Regions from separate parts of the Streptomyces sp. NPDC086519 genome, predicted to be linked through region 1. Evidence: riboswitches for the same ligand, from Rfam matches in the RefSeq annotation. Region 1 holds a riboswitch; the other holds the start of a gene.
The links. A riboswitch is a leader RNA that binds a small molecule or an ion and turns the genes downstream of it on or off. The one in region 1 is predicted to bind glycine.
Positions count from the first base shown of each region.

Region 1 (11,858 bases):
GAGAAGTTCAGGCGCATGCCGTGGGTCAGGTGGCCGCCGTGGGCGAGGTCCAGACCCAGGATGGTGTCGCCGGGCTGGGCCAGCGCGAACAGAGCCGCCTGGTTGGCGGAGGCACCGGAGTGCGGCTGCACGTTGGCGTACTCGGCGCCGAACAGCTCCTTCACCCGGTCGATGGCGATCTGCTCGGTGACGTCCACGTGCTCGCAGCCGCCGTAGTAGCGGCGGCCCGGGTAGCCCTCGGCGTACTTGTTGGTGAGGACCGAGCCCTGCGCCTCCATGACCGCGAGCGGAGCGAAGTTCTCCGAGGCGATCATCTCCAGGGTGGACTGCTGGCGCTCCAGCTCGGCGTCGACCGCGGCGGCTACCTCCGGGTCGAGCTCGTGCAGGGGCGTGTTCAGAACGGACATCTGTTTCTACGACTCCTTGGCCGGGGTCTGCTGCGGCTCTCAGCCGGCGGTGAAGGCGGTGTACTCGTCGGCGGAGAGCAGGTCGCCCGGCTCGTCCGTGACGCGCACCTTGAACAGCCAGCCGCCCTCGAAGGGGGCCGAGTTCACCAGGGACGGGTCCTCGACGACGTCCTCGTTGACCGCGGTGACCTCACCGGTGACCGGCGCGTACAGGTCGGACACCGACTTGGTCGACTCCAGCTCGCCGCAGGACTCGCCCGCGCTCACCGTGTCGCCGACCGCCGGGAGCTGGACGAAGACGACGTCACCGAGCGCGTTGGCCGCGTGCTCCGTGATGCCGACCGTCGCCACGCCGTCCTCGGCGGCCGTCAGCCACTCGTGCTCCTTGCTGTAACGCAGCTGCTGGGGGTTGCTCATGGCCTGAATTCTCCTGTACGCGGGGGAGTGCTGGTGAATGGGGGACTGCTGGGACCGTGCGTGATCAGCGGCGATGTGGGCCGGATCACGCCCGGTGGCCGTTGCCGACGCTCGTGGCGGCGATCACTTCTGGCGCTTGTAGAACGGCAGCGACACGACCTCGTACGGCTCGTGACTGCCCCGGATGTCCACGCCGACGCCCGCCGTGCCCGGCGCCGAGTGCGCCGCGTCGACGTACGCCATGGCGATCGGCTTGCCCAGGGTCGGGGAGGGGGCACCGGAGGTGACCTCGCCGATGACCTCGCCGCCGGCGACCACCGCATATCCGGCGCGCGGCACCCGGCGGCCCTCGGCGACCAGGCCGACGAGCACCCGCGGCGGGTTCTGCTCCGCACGCCCGGCGGCCTCGGCGAGCGCCGCGCGCCCCACGAAGTCGCCCTCCTTCTGGAACTTGACCACCCGGCCGAGCCCGGCGTCGAAGGGGGTCAGCTCCGTGCTCAGCTCGTGCCCGTAGAGCGGCATGCCCGCCTCCAGGCGCAGGGTGTCCCGGCAGGACAGCCCGCACGGCACCAGGCCCACCGGGGAACCCGCCTCGGTCAGCGCCTGCCACAGCTCCACCGCGTGCTCCGGCTTCACGAACAGCTCGAAGCCGTCCTCGCCTGTGTAGCCGGTGCGCGCGATCAGCGCCGGGACGCCGGCGACGGTGCCGGGCAGCCCCGCGTAGTACTTCAGGCCGTCCAGGTCGGCGTCGGTCAGGGACTTCAGGATCCCGGGCGACTCGGGCCCCTGGACGGCGATCAGGGCGTACGCGTCCCGGTCGTCGCGCACCTCGGCGTCGAAGCCGGCGGACCGCTCCACGAGCGCGTCGAGGACGACCTGGGCGTTGGAGGCGTTGGCGACGACCAGGTACTCGGTCCCGGCGAGCCGGTAGACGATCAGGTCGTCCAGGATGCCGCCGTCCTCGCGGCAGATCATGGTGTAGCGGGCGCGGCCGACGCCCACGGAGGCGATGTCACCGACCAGGGCGTGGTTCAGCAGCTCGGCCGCCTGCGGGCCGGTCACGGTGATCTCGCCCATGTGGGAGAGGTCGAAGAGCCCGGCCCTGGTCCGTACCGCGACGTGCTCGTCGCGCTCGGAGCCGTAGCGCAGGGGCATGTCCCAGCCGGCGAAGTCGGTCATGGTGGCGCCGAGCGAGCGATGCAGGGCATCGAGCGCGGTGCGGCGCGGTGCGGCGGAATCGGTACTGCTCATCGGTCGGTCGTCTCCCGGAGGTCCCAAGGGCATGACAGGCGAGGTCTGTCCTCCCCATCTGTCATCGGAACCTGAGAGGTTCGCCCTGACCACGCATGTGATCACGGCTTGCACCTTGGGTGGAGCCACTGACACAGCGGCCCGCTTTTCAGATGTGCCTCGCCCGCGCGGTAACGGGGGCCTGAGAGATTCAAGGGAGGGACTTGCTCCTTCGGCGCCCCAGCGAAGACGGCTGGGGACTCTCCCGCGCGGATTCAAGCGGCCGGTATGCAGTTGGCGCGGACATCATTGCACGCCGTCCGGACGCACGGCAGGCCGGACCCGGCTCCTGGCTCTGTGACGCGGCTGTGGCAGGACGGGCACGGAATCGCGAGACACCATGCATTACCTTCTCTTTACATTAAGCGGGGAGAACCTTTCCTGAGCCCCCAGGGAGGACGGTCACGGTGACAAGGACCACGGCATACGCCACGACGACGGGCGTCGCCCTGCCCCAGCAGCCGACGGCCCTGGCCCGCGAGCGGTGCGGCGAGCCCCCCGCGCCGGTCGTCCGCGACCTGCGCGACCGCGCCGGGCGCAGCCCGCACGGCCTGCTCTTCGGCCCCCGTGACCTGGTGGTGGTCACCGGGCTGCCCGGCAGCGGCAAGTCCACCCTGATGCACCGCACCGTGCAGGGGATACGGATCGACTCGCAGGACACCCGAGACCGCTGGGACGCCCGCCTGGCCCGCCTCCTGCCGTACGCCGTCTACCGCCCACTGGTCCGCCTCGCCCACTACGCCGGGCTGCGCCGGGCCCTTCGCGCCGGCGAAGGCGTCGTCGTGCACGACTGCGGGACCCAGGCCTGGGTCCGCGACTGGCTGGCCCGCGCGGCCCGCCGTCGCGGCGGCACCCTGCACCTGCTCCTCCTGGACGTCACCGTCGGCACGGCACTGGACGGGCAGCGCGAGCGCGGCCGGGGCGTCTCCCGGTACGCCTTCCTGCGCCACCGCCGGGCGGCCGGCCGGCTGCTGCGCGCGGTGGAGAGGGGCGAACTGCCCGAGGGCGTCGGCTCGGCGGTCCTGCTGGACCGGGACGCGGCGGACGTACTGCGCCGGATCGCCTTCGCGAACTGATCCGCCGGTGCGGGTATCCCCTTTCCGGGCCGAATCGGCTGGTGGGGTGGCTTTGTCGGTGTCACCCGCTAGCCTTTCCAGCCTCAGCAGCAGTGGTTTCCAGCAGGCGGTAGGCAGATGGACTTCCCGGCGGACGTTCCCGCGGACTTCCCGGCACAGGCACACCCCCACCCACACGGCGGGTGGCCCGGCAACGAACTGGAGGAGGTCCTGTCGGCCTCCCTCGGCGTACCCGCGGCGGCGGGCCGGCTCATCGAGGTACTGGGCCGGAGCTTCCTGTGGATCCCGCTGCCGGAGGGCGGCGGCCCGCACAGCGGCCCGCTGGACCTGCCCACGACGGAGATAGCGGGCCAGGTGTACGTGCCGGTCTTCAGCTCCGAGGAGCAGTTCCGCCTGGTGGCCGGCTCCCACCTGTCGTACACGATCGCCCCGGCCGTCGAGTTCGCCCGCGGTCTGCCCCCGCAGGTCGGCATCGCGGTCAACCCCGGCGGGGTGGTCGGCGTCCCGCTGCCGCCGGAGGCGGTCGCCCAGCTGTGCCGGGTCGGCCACACCGAGCTGGACGGCCCGTCCTCCGGCGGCCGGGTCCGCCTCTTCGAACCGGACTGGCAGGACGACCCGGTGGACTTCCTGGCCGCGGCGTCGGCCGAGTTCGCCCAGACCGGCGTGGTCGCCACGGCCCGCCGCTGCCTGGCCGCGATCGAGACGGCGGACCCCGTGATGTTCGTGGGCGTCGAGCTCTCCCAGTGGGAGGGCGACTTGCGCGCCCTGCCCCTGGAGGCCCTGGGCAAGGCGCTGGGCCGGGTGCCGGTGCGATGGCCGGTGAACCTGGTCCTGCTGGACGTCGCGGACGACCCGGTGGGCCACTGGATGCGGGACCACGTGCGTCCCTTCTATCAGGACGGTCACTAGCAGCGCCCCAGGGGCGCGGGGCCGTGCCGATCCGCGGCTCCGCCGCCCGGGCGCGCTCAGCCACGACGAAACCCGCACCCGCCGACGGACAATCGGCGCCACCTCCCCTGGCGCTTAAGCTGTCTCCAAACGCGGGGCGGCCTCCATACGCGGGCCACCAGATGAAGGGGCGGTAACACGTGAGCGCCAGCGGCACCGCGGCGACCGGACAGGTCGAGCACATGCTGCGCCAGGTAACCCCCGGGCGCTACGACGCCTACGAGGCACTTCTCCGCGCCCTCGCCACGCCCTCCTCCGGCCAGATCTGGATGCTGCTCTGGCATGGCCAGGCCGGCTCCCCCGACGCCCAGTACGGGAACATGGAGGTCGACGGCCACGGTTACGCCCCCTGCGTGACCTCGGCCCAGGAACTCTCCGCGAGCGGCTGGAACCGGTCGTACGAGGTGGTCGACGGCCTCGACGTGGCCCGCACGCTCTACCCCGACCACTTCGGCCTCTGGCTCAACCCGCACGCCCCGGGCGGCGGCGTCGGCATCCCCTGGCTGGACCTGCGCCGCATCGCCACCGGCCTGGACCGCCAGCCGGCCGGCCCGCTGCGGCTCACCGAACCCGCCATCGAGGTCCCGCAGTTCTACGCCCTGCTGACGCAGAACGCCCACCGTACCCCCGCGGTCCGCTCCCTGCGCCGCGCCTGGGTCCAGCCGGCGCTCGGGGCGCCGTACCTCGCGATCGGCCTGGACGTGTACGACACGTCGCCGCCGGCCGTGGACTCGGTGCGGGCGATGATGCAGCAGTCGATCGGCGCGGCGCCGGACGGACTGCCGGTGTCGACGGTGGCGATGACCGACGAGTACGACCCGGTCGTGATGTGGATGCGGGCGACGGCACGCCCCTTCTACGACCGCGAGGCCCACGCGGCACTGCCACCGGCGCCGGCTTCGGGGTACGGGTATCCGCCGGTGTCCGGAACCTACTGAACACGGCTGCGCCCGCCTCTCGACCGAGAGGCGGCCACAGCCGTGTCATGCGGCGCCGTCACCGGGTCACGGCTCCGGTGTGCACGCGTGCTTCGAAACGCACGTGGAGCAGAAGAGCTTCGCGGTGACGGCGTGGAACACGCCGTAGTCCTTGTCGACGGCGATCTTGCAGTTCGCGCCGTAATGCGCTTTCTCGATGTGGAACTTCTGGAATTCCGCCTCGGGCGTCACATAGCCGTAGCGCTTTCCGGGCACACTGAGGTCGTGCTCCACCGAGACGCCCTTGGTGTTCGCCTTGAAAACGTCGTACTTGACGTTCCCTGAAATCTCGGCCAGCGTGAACTTGACGGACCGGCCGCCGCCGCAGGTCCAGCCGGACGTCCGCGACATGGTGATGCTGAGCTGAGGGTGTACTTCAGGGTCGCGGCCTTCGTGCTGTCGTCGTACCCGCCCACCGTGCCACCCGACGCCTTTTTGTAATTGCCCGTTTCCCCTTGGTGCAGCGGGTTTCGCTGACGGGGCATGAAGTCATCGCTGTGGCGTGTGCGCATCAACCAAGAAAAATCGGGAGGGTCGGCCCTTCCTCAAGGAACCCTCGATTCTGTTTGTCGGAGCCTTTGTTCCGGTTGTCGAATGCCTTGATTTTGTTTTCTGTGAGGGGGTGGGAATGGCTCATGGCCGAGCAAGGTGGGGCAAGTATCGCCCGGGGGTGTGACGCGGGTCACGCGGTTGCTGGTGATGGTTGAATGGTGAGGCGTGGCTCGGGTGGGTCTCTGCGCGTAGATGGGGGGCTTTGGGTGACAGGTGTGATGTCTTGTCGCCTTTGTCCCCTGTCCGACAGGCGTTACCCGTCGTTCGGATAACGAAACGCCATGCTCGTATCACGGTTGCGCATCCATTCACCGTCAACTCTGGTAACCGGTCGCCGCAGCGTTGAAGACTCGCGCTCCAAGGGGTGTTCATCCCTGCCCAGGAGAGAGTGATCATGCCGCTACCAGCGGCAAGTGCAAGCCGGCTACCGCCGGTTGAGAGGGGTCCCTGCCAGATGACGGCACCATTGCACGAGCCGACCGCGGAAGCGGCCCCGAGTGCGGCCGAAGAAGCGGCGGCTGCCACCGCCGGCGACAAGGCCGTGCAGGGACGTTCCCTGGGCCGGATCGCCTGGGAGCGCCTCAAGCGAGACAAGCTCGCCCTCGCGGGCGGCATCGTGGTGCTCCTCCTGGTCGTGGTCGCCCTGCTCGCCCCAGTGATCGCCAACCTGATCGGGCAGGACCCGGACACCTTCCACGAGAACCTGATCGACCCGCTGTTCGGCACGCCCACCGGGTCGTTGGGCGGCATCAGCGGTGACCACCTGCTGGGCGTCGAGCCCGTCAACGGCCGCGACATCCTCGCCCGAATCCTCTACGGCGCACGGATCTCGCTCCTCGTCGGCTTCCTGTCCGCGATCGTCGCCGTCGTGTTCGGCACCGTGCTCGGCATCCTCGCCGGCTTCTTCGGCGGCTGGATCGACTCGGTCATCAGCCGCGTCATGGACGGCCTGCTGGCCTTCCCGCAGCTGCTCTTCATCATCGCGCTGGTCTCCGTCATGCCGGACGCGATGCTGGGCCTGTCCGGCTCCAACGTGCGGGTGTTCGTGATGATCCTGGTCATCGGCTTCTTCGGGTGGCCCTACATCGGCCGCGTGGTGCGCGGCCAGACCCTCTCGATGCGCGAGCGCGAGTACGTCGAGGCGGCCCGGTCCCTGGGCGCGGGGCGGTTCTACATCCTGTTCAAGGAACTGCTGCCCAACCTCGTCGCGCCGATCATCGTCTACACGACGATGATGATCCCCACCAACATCCTGACCGAGGCCGCGCTCAGCTTCCTCGGTGTGGGCGTCAAGCCGCCCACCTCCTCGTGGGGCCAGATGCTCTCGACCGCGATCGACTACTACGACTCGGACCCCATGTACATGGTCGTCCCGGGCGTGGCCATCTTCATCACCGTTCTGGCCTTCAACTTGTTCGGCGACGGCGTGCGGGACGCGCTGGACCCCAAGGGCTCCCGCTGAACCGCCTCACCCAAGCGTCCCGTGGCACACACAGCACGGGGTCTCTCATCAAAACCGGAGGATCCGAGATCGTGACTACCCAACGCACCTCAGGGCGGCGTAAGCAGGCGCTGGCCGCCGCTGCGGCGGTCGCCGGCATGCTGGCCATGGCCGCGTGCGGAGGCGGTGGCAATGACGACGGGGGGTCGAAGAACGGCGCCGCCGGCTTCAACGCCGCGAACAACAAGGTCGCCCAGGCCGCGCAGGTGAAGAAGGGCGGCACCCTGAAGTTCGTGAGCCCCCAGGACGCCGACTCGTGGGACACCACCCGCGGTTACTACGGCTTCATGTGGGACTTCGCGCGCTACTACAGCCGCCAGCTGCTCACGTACAAGACCGAGCCGGGCGCCAAGGGCGCCGAGCTCACCCCGGACCTCGCCACGGACGAGGGCACGGTCTCGGCCGACGGCAAGACGTACACCTTCCACCTGCGCGACGGGATCACCTGGGAGGACGGCAAGGCCATCACCTCCCAGGACGTCAAGTACGGCATCGAGCGTGTCTGGGCGCAGGACGTGCTGTCCGGTGGTCCGATCTACCTCCAGCAGATGCTCGACCCCAAGGGCACCTACAAGGGTCCGTACAAGGACACCTCGAAGGACAAGCTCGGCCTGAAGGCGATCTCCACGCCCGACGCCAAGACGATCGTCTTCCACCTGCCCACCGCCAACTCCGACTTCCGTGAAGTCCTGGCGATGGTCACGGCGTCCCCGGTCCGCCAGGACCAGGACACCAAGTCCAAGTACGGCCTGCACCCGTTCTCCTCGGGCCCGTACAAGTTCCAGTCGTACACCCCGAACAAGGGGCTGGTCCTGGTCCGCAACACCAGCTGGAAGGCGTCCTCGGACCCGGTCCGCAAGGCGTACCCGGACAAGATCACTCTGGACATCTCCACCAACCAGAGCGACATGGACCAGCGCCTGATCAACGGCGACTACGACATCGACGCCAGCCAGACGGGCCTCGGCCCCCAGGGCCGCACCATCGCCCTGAAGGAGCACAAGGACAACCTGGACAACCCGGTGTCCGGCTTCATCCGCTACGCGGTCTTCCCGCAGAGCGTCAAGCCGTTCGACAACATCCACTGCCGCAAGGCCGTCGTCTACGCCGCCGACCACGTGTCGCTGCAGACGGCCCGCGGTGGCCCGGTCGCCGGTGGTGACCTCGGTACGAACATGCTCCCGCCGTCCGTCGCGGGTGGCGAGGGCCAGAAGTACGACCCGTACGGGATCGCCGGCGCCAACAAGAACGGCAACGTGAACCTGGCCAAGCAGGAGCTCAAGGCCTGCGGTCAGCCGAACGGCTTCAAGACCACGATCGCGGTCCGCAGCAACAAGCAGCAGGAGGTGGCCACGGCCACGTCCCTGCAGGAGTCGCTGAAGAAGGTCGGCATCCAGGCCGACATCTACCAGTACGACGGCTCGCAGATCTCCGGCATCATCGGCAGCCCCAGCAACGTGGCGAAGAAGAAGCTCGGCATCATCATCATGGGCTGGGGTCCGGACTTCCCGACCGTCCAGGGCTACGGCATCCCGCTGTGGGACAGCAGCTACATCCTGCAGAGCGGTAACAACAACTTCGCCCTGATCAAGGACAAGACGATCGACGGGCTCTTCAGCCAGTACAGCACCACGCTGGACGAGGCGAAGAAGACGCAGATCGCCACCCAGATCAACCACAAGGTCATGGAGGGCGGCTACTACCTGCCCTTCGTCTTCGAGAAGCTCCTGAACTGGCGTTCCTCGCGGATCGCCAACGTCTACACGACGGACGCGTTCAGCGGCTACTACGACTTCGTCAACATCGGCCTGAAGTCCACGAAGTAATCCCGGTACACCCGCCGTACGGCACGAAAGGCAGGTGAAGGCCGGCGCGGCGAGACCGCGGGCCGTCTGAAGACCTCAGGCGGCCCGCGGTCCGCGGCGGGCCGTTAGCTGTGCTCGCTTACCTCATCAGGCGGCTGTTCGCCGCCGCAGTGATGCTGGTGGTCATCATCCTGGTGGTCTTCTGCATCTTCTTCCTCGTCCCCAAGTGGGCGGGCGTGGACATCGCCACGAGCTTCGTGGGCAAGCAGGCGGACCCCGCGTCGGTGGAGGCCGTGCGGACGAAGCTGGGTCTGAGCGACCCGATCTTCGTGCAGGTCTGGCACTTCTTCAAGGGCATCTTCGTGGGCCGCACCTACGCGGCCGGCGGCGATGTGACGCACTGTGCCGCGCCCTGCTTCGGCTACTCCTTCCGCAGCGAGCAGGCCGTCTGGCCGGTGCTCACCGACCGCTTCCCGGTGACCCTGGGTCTCGCGCTCGGTGCCGCCGTGCTGTGGCTCGTCTTCGGCGTCGCGGCGGGTGTGCTCTCCGCGCTCAAGCGGGGCAGCATCTGGGACCGCGGCGCGATGGTCGTCGCGCTCGGCGGAGTCTCCCTGCCGATCTACTTCACGGGCCTCCTCTCGCTCGCGATCTTCAGTTACGGACTGAACTGGATCAACGGCAAGTACGTGCCCCTCGACCAGAGCTTCAGCGGCTGGCTGGGCGGCATGATCCTGCCCTGGATCACCCTCGCCTTCCTGTACGCGGCGATGTACGCCCGGATCACCCGCGCCACCATGCTGGAGATCCTCGGCGAGGACTACATCCGCACGGCCCGCGCGAAGGGCCTCAAGGAGCAGGTCGTCATCGGCAAGCACGCCATGCGCTCCACGATGACGCCGATCCTGACCATGCTCGGCATGGACCTCGGCGCCCTCATCGGCGGCGCGATCCTGACCGAGTCGACGTTCAGCATCCCGGGCCTGGGCCAGGCGGTGCTCACCGCCATCAAGAACCAGGACCTGCCCGTCATCCTGGGCGTCACCCTGATCACTTCTCTCGCGGTGCTGATCGCCAACCTCGTGGTGGACATCCTGTACGCCGTGATCGACCCCCGAGTGAGGCTCTCATGACGGAACTGAGCAAGAGCGGAGCGGCGGTGGGCGAGCCCACGAGCGGCTCGCCCGCTCCGACGGCCTTCCTGGAAGTGCGCGACCTGAAGGTGCACTTCCCCACCGACGACGGTCTGGTCAAGTCCGTCGACGGGCTCTCCTTCCAGCTGGAGAAGGGCAAGACCCTCGGCATCGTGGGCGAGTCGGGTTCCGGCAAGTCGGTGACCTCGCTCGGCATCATGGGCCTGCACACCGCCGGGCAGTACGGCAAGCGCAAGGCGCGGATATCCGGTGAGATCTGGCTGGACGGCACCGAGTTGCTCGGCAGCGACCCGGACGACGTGCGCAAGCTCCGCGGCCGCCAGATGTCGATGATCTTCCAGGACCCGCTGTCCGCGCTGCACCCGTACTACACGATCGGCCAGCAGATCGTGGAGGCGTACCGCATCCACCACGACGTCGACAAGAAGACCGCCAAGCGGCGCGCCGTCGAGATGCTCGACCGGGTCGGCATCCCTCAGCCGGACAAGCGGGTCGACAGCTACCCGCACGAGTTCTCCGGCGGTATGCGCCAGCGCGCGATGATCGCGATGTCGCTGGTCAACAACCCCGAACTGCTCATCGCGGACGAGCCGACGACCGCCCTGGACGTGACCGTCCAGGCGCAGATCCTCGACCTGATCCGGGACCTTCAGAAGGAGTTCGGCTCCGCGGTCATCATCATCACCCACGACCTGGGCGTCGTCGCCGAACTCGCCGACGACATCCTGGTGATGTACGGCGGCCGCTGTGTGGAGCGCGGCCCGGCCGAGAAGGTGTTCTACGAGCCCAGGCACCCCTACACCTGGGGTCTGCTGGGCTCGATGCCGCGTCTCGACCGTGACCAGCAGGAGCGCCTGATCCCGGTGAAGGGCTCCCCGCCCTCGCTGATCAACATCCCGTCCGGCTGCGCCTTCAACCCGCGCTGTCCGTACGCGGACGTCCCCAAGGACAACGTCACCCGCACGGTCCGTCCGGAGCTGACCGAGGTCGGCGGCCGGCACTGGGCCGCCTGCCACATGACGCAGGAGCAGCGGGAGCGGATCTGGACCGAAGAGATTGCGCCGAAGCTGTGAGCGAGAACCCCAAGGACACCGCGGTGACCATCCCCGCGCAGAGCGACGGTGCGGTCTCCACCCGGGGCGCCGCCCAGGGCGAGACCCTGCTCAAGGTGACCGGCCTCCAGAAGCACTTCCCGATCAAGAAGGGCCTGCTCCAGCGGCAGGTCGGCGCCGTGCACGCGGTCGACGGGCTCGACTTCGAGGTCAGGGCCGGTGAGACCCTCGGTGTCGTGGGCGAGTCCGGCTGCGGCAAGTCGACGATGGGCCGGCTGATCACCCGGCTGCTGGAGCCGACCGGTGGCAAGGTCGAGTTCGAGGGCGAGGACATCACGCACCTCAGTGTCAGCGGTATGCGTCCGCTGCGCCGCGACGTGCAGATGATCTTCCAGGATCCGTACTCCTCGCTGAACCCGCGTCACACCATCGGCACGATCATCGGGGCCCCCTTCAAGCTCCAGGGCGTGACGCCGGAGGGCGGCGTCAAGAAGGAAGTGCAGCGGCTGCTGTCAGTGGTCGGTCTCAACCCCGAGCACTACAACCGCTACCCGCACGAGTTCTCCGGCGGCCAGCGCCAGCGCATCGGCATCGCACGCGCGCTGGCCCTGAAGCCGAAGCTGGTGGTGGCCGACGAGCCCGTCTCCGCGCTGGACGTCTCGATCCAGGCGCAGGTCGTGAA
Region 1 is NZ_JBFBJL010000037.1:72,721-84,578, forward strand. It holds gene glyA (serine hydroxymethyltransferase) at 1-407, opposite strand, end outside; gene gcvH (glycine cleavage system protein GcvH) at 447-824, opposite strand; gene gcvT (glycine cleavage system aminomethyltransferase GcvT) at 948-2,075, opposite strand; glycine riboswitch at 2,234-2,332, opposite strand; gene AB0P24_RS30215 (AAA family ATPase) at 2,522-3,190, shown strand; gene AB0P24_RS30220 (enhanced serine sensitivity protein SseB) at 3,308-4,099, shown strand; gene AB0P24_RS30225 (enhanced serine sensitivity protein SseB C-terminal domain-containing protein) at 4,279-5,076, shown strand; gene AB0P24_RS30230 (hypothetical protein) at 5,143-5,466, opposite strand; gene AB0P24_RS30235 (ABC transporter permease) at 6,122-7,129, shown strand; gene AB0P24_RS30240 (ABC transporter substrate-binding protein) at 7,201-8,994, shown strand; gene AB0P24_RS30245 (ABC transporter permease) at 9,105-10,103, shown strand; gene AB0P24_RS30250 (ABC transporter ATP-binding protein) at 10,100-11,197, shown strand; gene AB0P24_RS30255 (dipeptide ABC transporter ATP-binding protein) at 11,194-11,858, shown strand, end outside.

Region 2 (11,858 bases), on a different contig from region 1:
CACGGCGTTCCGCCGGGTCACGCTCCCCCTCATCGCGCCCGGCATCGCGGCCGGCGCGGTCCTGGCCTGGGCCCGCGCCCTCGGCGAGTTCGGAGCGACGATCACCTTCGCCGGCAACTTCCCCGGCCGCACCCAGACCATGCCCCTCGCCGTCTACCTCGCCCTGCAGAACGACCCCGACGCGGCGATCGCGCTCAGCCTGGTCCTGCTGGCGGTGTCGATCGCCGTACTCGCGGCGCTGCGCGACCGTTGGATGACGGCATCATGAGGACGACCCGCCGGACGAACACCCCGATGACCAACGCACACCCCACGGCAGCGGACGGCACGCAGCCACCCCGCACCCACCCGCGGCCGGACACCACCGGCCTCCACGCGCACCTCGTCGTCACCCGCCCCGCCTTCCGCCTGGACATCACCCTCACCGCCGCCCCCGGCGAGGTCGTCGCCCTCCTCGGCCCCAACGGCGCCGGAAAAACCACCGCCCTGCGCGCCCTGGCCGGCCTCACCCCCCTCACCGCCGGCCATCTCCGCCTGGACGGCACGGAGTTGGACCGTACGCCCCCCGAGTCCCGCCCGGTGGGCGTCGTCTTCCAGGACTACCTCCTCTTCCCCCACCTCACGGCCCTCGACAACGTCGCCTTCGGCCCCCGCTGCCAAGGCGCCACAAGGACCGAGGCGCGCACCGAGGCCGCCGCCTGGCTGGACCGCATGGGGCTCGCCGAGCACGCCGGCGTCAAACCCCGCCGGCTCTCCGGCGGCCAGGCCCAGCGCGTCGCGCTGGCCCGCGCCCTGGCCACCCGCCCCCGCCTGCTGCTCCTGGACGAACCCCTCGCCGCCCTCGACGCCCGCACCCGCCTCGACGTACGTTCCCAGCTCCGCCGCCACCTGGCCGAGTTCGAGGCGGTGGCCGTACTGGTCACGCACGACCCGCTGGACGCCATGGTGCTGGCCGACCGCCTGACCGTCATCGAAGACGGCCGGGTCGTCCAGGAGGGCACGCCCGCCGACATCGCCCGCCATCCGCGCACCGACTACATCGCCCACCTGGTCGGCCTCAACCTCTACCGAGGCCGCGCCGACGGCCACACCGTCGAGCTGGCCACGGGCCCCGCGATCACCACCACCGAGGACCTCACCGGTGACGTCTTCGTCGCGTTCCCGCCGAGCGCCGTCACCCTCTTCCGGGACCGTCCCACCGGCGCCAGCGCCCGCAACCTCTGGCGCTGCGAGGTGGCGGGCCTGGAGACCCACGGTGACCAGATCCGCGCCGATCTGACCGGCGAGCTCGCCCTCGCCGCCGACCTCACCACGGTCGCCGCCGCCGAACTGGACCTGCACCCGGGGGCCCCGGTCTGGGCGACGGTGAAGGCGACCCAGACGCACGCCTACCCGGCGTAGAACGGCACAGGCCCCGCCGAAGCGGGGCCTGTGCCGAACCGTGCGCGGTCCTCGGCGTCCTTGGGCGTCCCTGGACGTCAGTCCTCGTACGCGTCCAGCGGCGGGCACGAGCACACCAGGTTCCGGTCGCCGAAGGCCTGGTCGATGCGGCGCACCGGCGGCCAGTACTTGTCGGCGGCGGACACCCCGCCGGGGAAGACGGCCTCCTCCCGGCTGTACGCGTGCTGCCACTCGCCGCCCAGCGCGCCCGCGGTGTGCGGAGCGCCACGCAGCGGGTTGTCGTCGGCGGGCCAGTCCCCCGCCCCGACCTTGTCGATCTCCGCCCGAATGGCGATCATCGCCTCGCAGAACCGGTCCAGCTCGCCGAGGTCCTCGGACTCGGTCGGCTCGATCATCAGCGTGCCGGCCACCGGGAAGGACATCGTCGGCGCGTGGAAGCCGTAGTCGATGAGCCGCTTGGCGACGTCGTCGACGCTCACTCCGGTCGCCTTGGTCAGCGGCCGCAGGTCGATGATGCACTCGTGCGCGACGAGCCCGCCGGGCCCGGTGTAGAGCACGGGGTAGTGCGGCTCCAGCCGCTTGGCGACGTAGTTGGCGCTGAGCACGGCCACCTGCGTGGCCCGCTTCAGTCCTTCGCCGCCCATGAGCCGGACGTACGCCCACGAGATCGGCAGGATCCCCGCGGACCCCCACGGCGCGGCCGAGATCGGCCCGACACCGGTCTGCGGCCCGGCGGCGGGCTGCAGCGGGTGGTTCGGCAGGTACGGCGCCAGGTGGGCCCGTACGGCCACCGGGCCGACCCCCGGACCACCGCCGCCGTGCGGGATGCAGAAGGTCTTGTGCAGGTTGAGGTGGGAGACGTCCCCGCCGAAGTGCCCCGGCTTGGCGACCCCGACCAGGGCGTTCAGGTTGGCCCCGTCCACATACACCTGACCGCCGGCCTCGTGCACCTGCGCGCAGATCTCGGCGACGTGCTCCTCGAACACCCCGTGCGTGGACGGATAGGTGATCATCAGTACCGCGAGCTCGTCGCGGTACTGCTCGATCTTCGCCCGCAGGTCCGCGACGTCGATCTCGCCGTCCTCGGCGGTCTTCACGACGACGACCTTCATCCCGGCCATCACGGCGCTGGCGGCGTTGGTGCCGTGCGCGGAGGACGGGATCAGGCACACGGTCCGCTGCTCGTCGCCGCCTGCGCGGTGGTAGGCGCGTACGGCGAGCAGCCCGGCGAGCTCGCCCTGGGACCCGGCGTTGGGCTGCAGCGACACCTTGTCGTACCCGGTGACCTCCGCGAGGCGCTCCTCCAGCTCCCGGATGAGGGTCAGGTACCCCTGGGCCTGCTCGGCGGGCGCGAACGGGTGCAGCTGCCCGAACTCGGGCCAGGTGACCGGCTCCATCTCGGTGGTCGCGTTGAGCTTCATGGTGCAGGAGCCCAGCGGGATCATGCCGCGGTCCAGCGCGTAGTCCCGGTCGGCGAGCCTGCGCAGGTACCGCAGCATCGCGGTCTCGGAGCGGTGCTGCCGGAAGACGGGGTGGGTCAGGTAGCCGTCGGTGCGCAGCAGTGCCTCGGGCAGCGTGTCCTCGGTGACCGCGTCCAGCGCCTCGACGTCTCCCTCGACGCCGAAGGCCGTCCAGACGGCACCCAGCTGGGCGCGGGTGGTGGTCTCGTCGCAGGCCATGGAGACGTGGTCGGCGTCGACGAGCCGCAGGTTGACGCCGCTGCGGCGGGCGGCGGCGACGATCTCTGCGGCCTTGCCGGGCACGCGGGCGGTGAGCGTGTCGAAGTAGGCGCCGTGCACGATCTCGACCCCGCCGGCCTTGAGGCCCGCGGCGAGGATCGTGGCGTACCGGTGCGTGCGCTGGGCGATGGCCTTGAGCCCGTCGGGGCCGTGGTAGACGGCGTACATGCCGGCCATCACGGCGAGCAGCACCTGCGCGGTGCAGATGTTGCTGGTGGCCTTCTCCCGCCGGATGTGCTGCTCGCGGGTCTGCAGCGCCAGCCGGTACGCCTTGTTCCCGTCGGCGTCCACGGAGACGCCCACGAGCCGCCCGGGCAGGCTGCGCGCGAACTTCTCGCGGACCGCCATGTAACCGGCGTGCGGCCCGCCGAAGCCCATCGGCACACCGAACCGCTGGGTGGTGCCGACGGCGATGTCGGCCCCCAGCTCGCCCGGTGAGGTCAGCAGGGTCAGCGCCAGCAAATCGGCGGCGACGGTGACGAGCGCGCCGGCCTCGTGCGCCTGCTCGACGACGGCCTTGATGTCGCGTACGGCACCGGAGGCGCCGGGGTACTGGACGAGCACCCCGTTGATCTCCCGCGCGGCGAGGTCCGCCGGGATGCCGTCCGCGAGGTCGGCGACCACGACCTCCACGCCCGACGGCTCGGCCCGGGTCTGGATCACGGCGATGGTCTGCGGCAGCGCGTCCGCGTCGACGACGAAGACGCCCTTCTTGTTCTTGCCCATGCGCAGCGACAGGGCCATGGCCTCGGCGGCGGCCGTGCCCTCGTCGAGCAGCGAGGCACCGGAGGTGGGCAGCCCGGTGAGGTCGGCGACCATGGTCTGGAAGTTCAGCAGGGCTTCCAGACGGCCCTGGGAGATCTCCGGCTGGTACGGCGTGTAGGCCGTGTACCAGGCAGGGTTCTCCATGACGTTGCGCAGGATGACGGGCGGCGTGAAGGTCCCGTAGTAGCCCAGCCCGATCATCGAGTCGAGCACCTGGTTCCGGTCGGCCAGCGACCGCAGCTCGGCCAGCACCTCGGCCTCGGTCCGGGCGCCGGGCAGCTCCAGCCGGTCGGCGTTCTTGATCACGTCCGGCACGGCGGCCGCGGTCAGGTCGTCGAGCGAGCCGTACCCGACCTGGGCGAGCATCTTGGCCCGGGCCTCGTGGTCGGGGCCGATATGGCGCTGCTCGAAGGGAATACCCTGCTCAAGCGCGGAGAGCGGAATACGCTGGGCGGTCATTGCGGAGGCCTCCTGGTCTGACGCGACCTTTGAGGGGTACCCCGGCACGGGCACCCCGACGGCCTCCCCCTCTGTCATCTCAACCTGAGAGCTTCACCGGTGCGCCCTTGCGGACTACCAGCTTTCACCGTCGGTGAGAGCGGACACCGTCGACATCCGCCCTGCTTTCCAGAGTGACCTCGTCCGTGCGGTACGTGAGCCTGAGAGATTCCGGGGAGGAGTTGCTCCTTCGGCGCCTCCGGTTGCCCGGAGGACTCTCCCGCACGGGGTCAGCAGCCGCTTGCCAGCCTACCAGCGAGGGCAACGCCGGAGCCTTCGAGTGGCCGCCTCCTTGAATGTGCTCTTTTGTAGTGCTTACGGATGAGTTGCGACCAAGTGGAGGGCCCGTGCAGACCGACATCGATCCGCGCAACCTGATCGGCCGCAAGGCGTTCGACCGCAACGGCACGAAGATCGGCACGATCGACGAGGTGTACCTCGACGACGCGACGGGCGTGCCGGAGTGGGCGGCCATACGCACCGGCCTGTTCTCCCGGGACGCCTTCGTGCCCCTGGAGCCCAGCGAGCTGGTCGAGGGCACCCTCCACGTCCCCTTCGACCGCGCCCTGATCAAAGACGCCCCCGACTTCGGCGTGGGCCGCCACCTCTCCCCGGAACAGGAACTCCAGCTCTACCACCACTACGGCCTCGACACGACTCCCCCGCCCCACGCCCACCCGGACCACGACTTCGGGAAGCTGGCGGGGACGGAGGACGCGGGGGCATGAGACCGACGTGAGACCGACGCCGGGTTCGCTCGCGTTTCGGCCGCGGCCGGTGTGGGCCGGTCGCGCAGTTCCTCCCCCAGCCTTCGGCCGGGGGCACCCCGAGCGCCCCTGACGGGGCGCTACAGTCGCGTCAGCTTCCCAACTGCGGGCAGTCGTGCCGCTCGGGCGGCACGGATCAGCGCAGCGGCACCCCGCCAACCCCAACTGCGGGCAGTCGTGCCGCTGGGGCGGCACGGGTGGGCGCAGCGGCACCCCGCCAACGCGGGCGAGTGAAACCCCCCGCCCCCGGCCCACACCCCGGTCACGCACCCACCCCGTCAACCGGAACCAACGGCAACGGCTCCGCCGGCTCCAGCTCAGGGTCATCGACCCGAAACGTCCGCACCCTCCCCGGCCCCACAGACCCCGGCGTCTCGAACCGCACCGTCACCCGCCCCAGCCCGCTCCCCTGCACCCACCCGTGCCCGTACTCGGCATGCCGCACATCGTGCCCCGCAGGCCACCGCCGCTCGGCGGCCGCCTCCCGCTCGGCGACCGGCTCCGCCACGTCCTCCTCCGCCGCAAACTCCGCCGCCCCCTCCCCGGCCGCCGCCTGCGCGAACAGGTCCTCCTGCGTGTAGTCGGCCAGCCCCGACACGCCCACCCCCAGCAGTCGCACACCACCCGTCGTGTCCACCGAGTCCAGCAGCCGCCCGGCCGCCTCCCGCACCACCGCCGGGTCGTCGGTCGGGCCCCTGAGCGTCTCCGACCGGGTCAGCGTCGAGAAGTCGTACCGCCGTACCTTCAGCACGATGGTCCGCCCCGACAGCCCGGCCCCCCGCAGCCGCCGCACACACCGGTCGGCCAGCCGCTGCACCTCAAGACCCACGCGCATCCGGTCGTGGATGTCCACGTCGTAGGTGTCCTCGACCGACACCGACTTGGTCTCCCGCTCGGCGACCACGGGCCGCTCGTCGTGCGCGAGCGCCATGGCGTACAGGGCGTGGCCGTGGGCCTTGCCGAGCAGCCGGACCAGCTCGTCCTCCCCTGCCTCGGCGATCTCGTCGACCGTGGTGATCCCGGCCCGCCGCAGATGGTCTCCCGTCGCCGGCCCCACCCCCGGCAGAATCCGCACCGGCATCGGCCCCAGCATCGCCCGCTCGGTGCCCGGCTCGATCAGCACCAGCCCGTCCGGCTTGGCCTGCTCGGAGGCGATCTTCGCGAGCATCTTGGAGGCGGCGAGCCCGACGGACCCGGAGAGCCCCGTCACGGTCCGTATGTCCGTGCGCAGCCTCTCCCCCACCAGCCGCGCCGATGTCGCGTCCCAGGCCGCCTCAGCGGCCTCCAGGTCCACGAACGCCTCGTCCAGGCTGAGTGGCTCCACCAGCGGCGAGAGCCCCCGCAGCAGCGCCATCACCTGCTCGCTGATCGACCGGTACAGTCCGAAGCGCGGCACCAGATACGCGGCGTTCGGCGCCAGCCGCCGCGCCTGCGCCATCGGCATCGCGGAGTGCACCCCGAACACCCGGGCCTCGTACGACGCGGTGGCCACCACACCGCGCGGTCCGAGCCCGCCCACGACCACGGCCTTCCCGCGCAGGCTCGGCTTGGACGCCTGCTCCACCGAGGCGAAGAAGGCGTCCATGTCGAGATGCAGGATCGTGGGCGCGTTTCTCACATCTCCGATGCTGCACCACGCCACTGACAATGCCCCGGCACGGACCCGTGCCGGGGCATCAGTAGAAGCCCAAGGGGCTTCGGGCGAGGACTTCAGACCGCCCGGTTGCGCCGTCTGGCCAGTTCGTCGGCGGGGTTGTGTCCCACCAGGGTCTCCCCGGTGTCGACGCGCTCGCCGTGCAGCTGGGAGAGCGCGCTTTCCACGTCGCGCCAGACCACGCCGACCGCGATCCCGAAGATGCCCTGACCGCCCTGGAGCAGGGCGTGGACCTCGTCCGGTGAGGTGCACTCGTAGACCGTGGCGCCGTCGCTCATGAGGGTCATCCGCTCCAGGTCACGGAAACCGCGTTCCCGCAGGTGCTGGACGGCGGTGCGGATGTTCTGGAGGGAGACCCCGGTGTCCAGGAACCGCTTGACGATCTTCAGGACGACGACGTCCCGGAAGCTGTACAGCCGCTGGGTGCCCGACCCGTAGGCAGGCCGCACGCTGGGCTCGACCAGGCCGGTGCGGGCCCAGTAGTCGAGCTGCCGGTAGGTGATGCCGGCCGCCGCACAGGCCGTGGGCCCGCGGTAGCCGATCTCCTCGGTCGCCATCGACGCCGCCCCTCCGCCGCTCGGCACCGCGGTCGGCCGCTGTGGGGCGTGACCGGCGGTGCTGCTGTGAAGCGGGGACGGACCGCTCTCCCCGAAACCGCGTCCGGGGGCACCCCCAGCCATACCGTCGCCGCTGCTTCTCACGCCGACCTCCGTCCTTGACCTGCCTTCTCGACGGTAGGCAGTCACCAGGGGTGCGTCAACGATCGCCACACTCGGCACGCCGAGTGATAATCACCCTAGGAGTGGTTTCCCGTGCCCCACCGCGGGGAAAGGCTAGCCGAATGCTCTGGCGGGGAGCCGTAGGACGCTCTCAGTGGCCGCTGGCAATTACCCATGAGTTTCGGCTGTGACAGCCGCCCACCGGCCCGTCGCCGACCCTCCGGCAGATGACGCGCCGTTCGGTTCGCTACTGGCTGCTGGTGCCGAAGTCCTCGGGCGAGATCTGGTCGAGGAACTCGCGGAACTTCTCCACCTCGTCCTCCTGCTCGTCCGGGATCGCGATGCCCGCGTCGTCCAGCACCGTGTCACTGCCGTAGATCGGCGTTCCGGTGCGCAGCGCCAGCGCTATGGCGTCGGACGGACGGGCGCTCACCTCGACCCCGCTGGCGAAGACCAGCTCCGCGTAGAAGACGCCTTCACGCAGATCCGTGATGCGCACTTCGGTGAGCTCCTGGCCGACGGCCTCCAGCACGTCCTTGAACAGGTCGTGGGTCAGCGGCCTGGCGGGCGCCATGCCCTGCTGGGCGAACGCGATCGCCGTCGCCTCCCCCGGCCCGATCCAGATGGGGAGGTAACGGTCGCCTCCCACTTCGCGCAGGAGCACGATCGGTTGGTTGGAGGGCATTTCCACCCGGACACCTACGACATCGAGCTCGTTCACACAGCAACCCTAGGCCGTGCCCGGGACGTTTGGGTAGTCGGGCCCGGAACGCGGGCCCGATCCGGCCTCCCCCCGGGCCCTGTCGTGCCGCTCACGGCAGCCGCACCCCGAGGGCGGTCTGCACCAGCGCGGCGTGCAGCTTCACCGTGAGCGCCGCCAGCTCCTTCGTACGGGCCTCCGCATGGGCCCTGGTCTGCGGATTGCGATGGCGCTTGAGCGGGGCCACCACCTGGTCCACCAGGCCGGCCTCGCGGTCGACGGCGGCCTTCATCACCCGCAGATGGCGCGGCTCGATCCCGAACCGCCCCAGCTCGGTCACGAGCGAGGCCACGGTGACCGTCTCGGCGTCGTACACGCCGTCCTCCAGCGGAGCGATCAGCCCGTACGACTCCCACTCCGCGAGGCGGTCCTCGTCGATGCCGGCGGCCGCGAGCAGCTCGTGCCGGCCGATCCGGGCGACCGCCGGGGCCTCGGCGGCCGTCGGCACGGCCTCGCCGTCCCGCTGCCGCCCCAGCACGGGCAGCTGGACCGCCTCGCCGCGCTCCATGGCCTCCAGGTACTCCCGGATGACCTTGAGCGGCAGATAGTGGTCCCGCTGCATCCGCAGGACGTGTCCGAGGCGCTCCACGTCCCCGGCGCTGAACTTCCGGTAGCCGGAAGGGGTGCGGCGCGGCTCGATGAGCCCTTCCGACTCCAGGAAGCGGATCTTGGAGACGGTGACTTCGGGGAACTCGTCGCGCAGCACGTTCAGCACCGTGCCGATGCTCATCAGCCCGGGTTCCGTGGCGGCGGCGCCGTGACCGGCACCGCCGCTCGGTGTGTGCAGCATGGACCTTCTTCCCTGGGGTCCCCCGGACGAGGTCCGGCGCGCGGTCAGATGCCCTGCCGGCTCGCGTAGAAGACCAGCCGGTACTTGCCGATCTGGACCTCGTCGCCGTTCGACAGAGCGACCTGGTCGATGCGCTCCCGGTTGACGTACGTGCCGTTGAGGCTGCCGACGTCGGCCACCGTGAACGAGCCGTCCGGCTGGCGGCGGAACTCCACATGCCGGCGCGAGACCGTCACGTCGTCCAGGAAGATGTCGCTCTGCGGGTGGCGGCCGGCCGTGGTCAGATCGCTGTCCAGCAGGAAGCGGCTGCCCGAGTTCGGGCCACGGCGCACGACCAGCAGCGCGGAGCCGAGCGGCAGCGCGTCGACCGCCGCCTGCGCCTCGGGCGAGAGCGACGGCATCTGGGTCTGACCGGTGACCTCGGCGTCGTAGGCCTCCAGACCGGAGATCGAGATCGTGGACGTCGTCTCCGACGCACGCTCGGGGACCGCACCCGCACGCAGCGGGGCTCCACAATTGGAGCAGAAGCGGGCGTTCTCCGCGTTGCGGTTACCGCACCTCGTACAAACCAGGGCCGACATGGACGGATCCTCCTGCCGCGGCTGCCCCGCCGGGGCGTTGGACGCGTACGGGCCGGAGGCGAACCCTCCACCCGCACCTGAGGTTGACGGTTGCCCGAAACCTATGCCGCCGGACTGGGACGGGTCAACTGACGGCGCGCCCTGACCTCCGGAAATGTCACCCCCCGGACCAGCCACCTGGTCCCGGAACAGCGGGCGCTGGCCCTCCGCGTCGGGCTGTGCCCGATGGCGAGCGGTCGCGTTGTCGCTACCCTCTCGCGCGCTCTTGCCGAACAACTTCGCAAACAACTTCACGGGCGATTCCCCTTGACCGAAACAGACCCGCCCGTGGGGCAGGACGAACCCTGACTGAATAAACCGGCCGACCCGGACAACCACACAACGTCCGTATCCACCAGACAGTTTCCACCACGCACCGGTTCCCCGGTGCGCCGACCCCCCGCAACCTCATGCCCTTGCCGGACGTCCCCCATGCACCGGCGGTTCACTGCGAGGACGACCGAGCGTAGTCAGGCTGCTTCGCCGGTCGCAAGGCGTCCACGACGATCTTGGTGGACCGCTCGACCGTCACAGTCGCCTGTTCCTTTTCGAGGGTCTGCACCACGCCTCCGGGGATGTTGAGAGCCGGTTCGAGGTCCTGCGGCTTGCCGATCACCCTGAAAACGTAGGGCTGGGTGATCTTGTTCCCGTCGACGCTCACACTCTTACCGGAGTCGGTGAGGTAGGTACCGGCGATCACCCGTACCCCGTTGACCTGGATCGCCTCCGCGCCGGCCGCGCGCAGCTCCTGGATCGCGTCGAGCAGCATGTCCGCCTGCACCGTCCCCTTCGGGTCGTCGACCGTCATCGTGATGCCAGGACCCTGTGCCGCCACGGTGCCCGCGAGAATGCCGAGTTGCCTCTCCTTCTCGGCCGTCTGCTTACGGGCCTCCGCCGCCTGGTCGGAGCTGCTCTGCAACTCCTGACGCTGCTTTTCGAGTCCTGTCTTCTCGTCCTCAAGACGCTGCGTACGGTCGTCCAGTTCATCGAGGATGCGGACAAGATCCTCCTGCCGGGCCCCGCGCAGCGCGCTGTCGCTGTCGCTGTTCGACGCCACCTGCACGGCGAGCCCGAACCCGAGCCCGAACAGCAGCACGGCGACGATCAGTTGAGCCCTGCTCACCCGCGGTGGCCACAGCCCCTGTACCAGCCTCTGCCGACCGGTCAGCCCGGCCTCCGGCTTCGGCTCGCCGGCGGACTCGCCCTTCGGCGCCGTGACGGGCACCTCGGCCGGGAGTTCTCTGCGCAGCCGGTGCTCCGGCTCCTTGCCGTGCTCGCTCATGCCGCTCACGCCCTGAAGACGTGCCGCCGGATCGCCGCGGCGTTGGAGAAGATACGGATACCGAGGACCACCACGACCCCCGTGGACAGCTGCGAGCCCACCCCCAACTTGTCGCCGAGGAAGACGATCAGCGCGGCCACCACCACGTTGGACAGGAACGACACCACGAACACCTTGTCGTCGAAGATCCCGTCCAGCATGGCCCGCAGACCACCGAAGACGGCGTCGAGCGCCGCGACGACGGCGATCGGCAGATACGGCTCGACGACCGCCGGGACCTCAGGCCGGACCAACAGTCCGGCCACGACGCCCACGACGAGGCCAAGTACGGCGATCACGATGTGCCCTTCTCAGTCTTCTCGGTGTACGGCTGTGCCGTACGTACGATCACGCTCGGCGCGGCGGGCAACCGGACGTCACTCTCCGTGGAGATCGTCGCCCGGATGTCGAAGTTCTCCTCCAGGGCATGCAGGTACAACCCGTCGGGGCTGTCCTGGAACCTGGAGCCGAGCCTCTCCCCGTCGCCCACCGCCAGCACCGTGTACGGCGGTACCAGCGGCCTGTTGTCCACCAGTATCGCGTCCCCCGCGGCCCTGATCGCGGACAGGGCGGTCAGCCGCTGCCCGTTGATCGAGATCGCCTCGGCGCCCGAGGCCCACAGCCCGTTCACGACGCGCTGCATGTCATGGTCCCGCACCCGGCCGGTGTCGGAGAACCCGGAGGTCTCCCGGGGATTGCCGGCGTCACCGCCCGCGGAGGCCTCCTTGGCGTCGTTCACCACCAGCTTCACGCCGGGGCCGTGCACCGCCGTGGCGCCCGACAGCACGTCGACCAGGTCCGCCTGCCCGCTGCCGCCGCTGTCC
Region 2 is NZ_JBFBJL010000114.1:3,384-15,241, forward strand. It holds gene modB (molybdate ABC transporter permease subunit) at 1-268, shown strand, start outside; gene AB0P24_RS46070 (ABC transporter ATP-binding protein) at 265-1,401, shown strand; gene gcvP (aminomethyl-transferring glycine dehydrogenase) at 1,479-4,364, opposite strand; glycine riboswitch at 4,543-4,636, opposite strand; gene AB0P24_RS46080 (PRC-barrel domain-containing protein) at 4,751-5,131, shown strand; gene AB0P24_RS46085 (DNA polymerase IV) at 5,433-6,788, opposite strand; gene AB0P24_RS46090 (MerR family transcriptional regulator) at 6,881-7,525, opposite strand; gene AB0P24_RS46095 (bifunctional nuclease family protein) at 7,791-8,264, opposite strand; gene AB0P24_RS46100 (MerR family transcriptional regulator) at 8,356-9,093, opposite strand; gene AB0P24_RS46105 (FHA domain-containing protein) at 9,138-9,968, opposite strand; gene AB0P24_RS46110 (DUF881 domain-containing protein) at 10,159-10,995, opposite strand; gene AB0P24_RS46115 (small basic family protein) at 11,001-11,333, opposite strand; gene AB0P24_RS46120 (DUF881 domain-containing protein) at 11,330-11,858, opposite strand, start outside.
Region 2: linked by a shared signal. The riboswitch ahead of gcvP (aminomethyl-transferring glycine dehydrogenase) and the one ahead of gcvT (glycine cleavage system aminomethyltransferase GcvT) in region 1 are both predicted to bind glycine.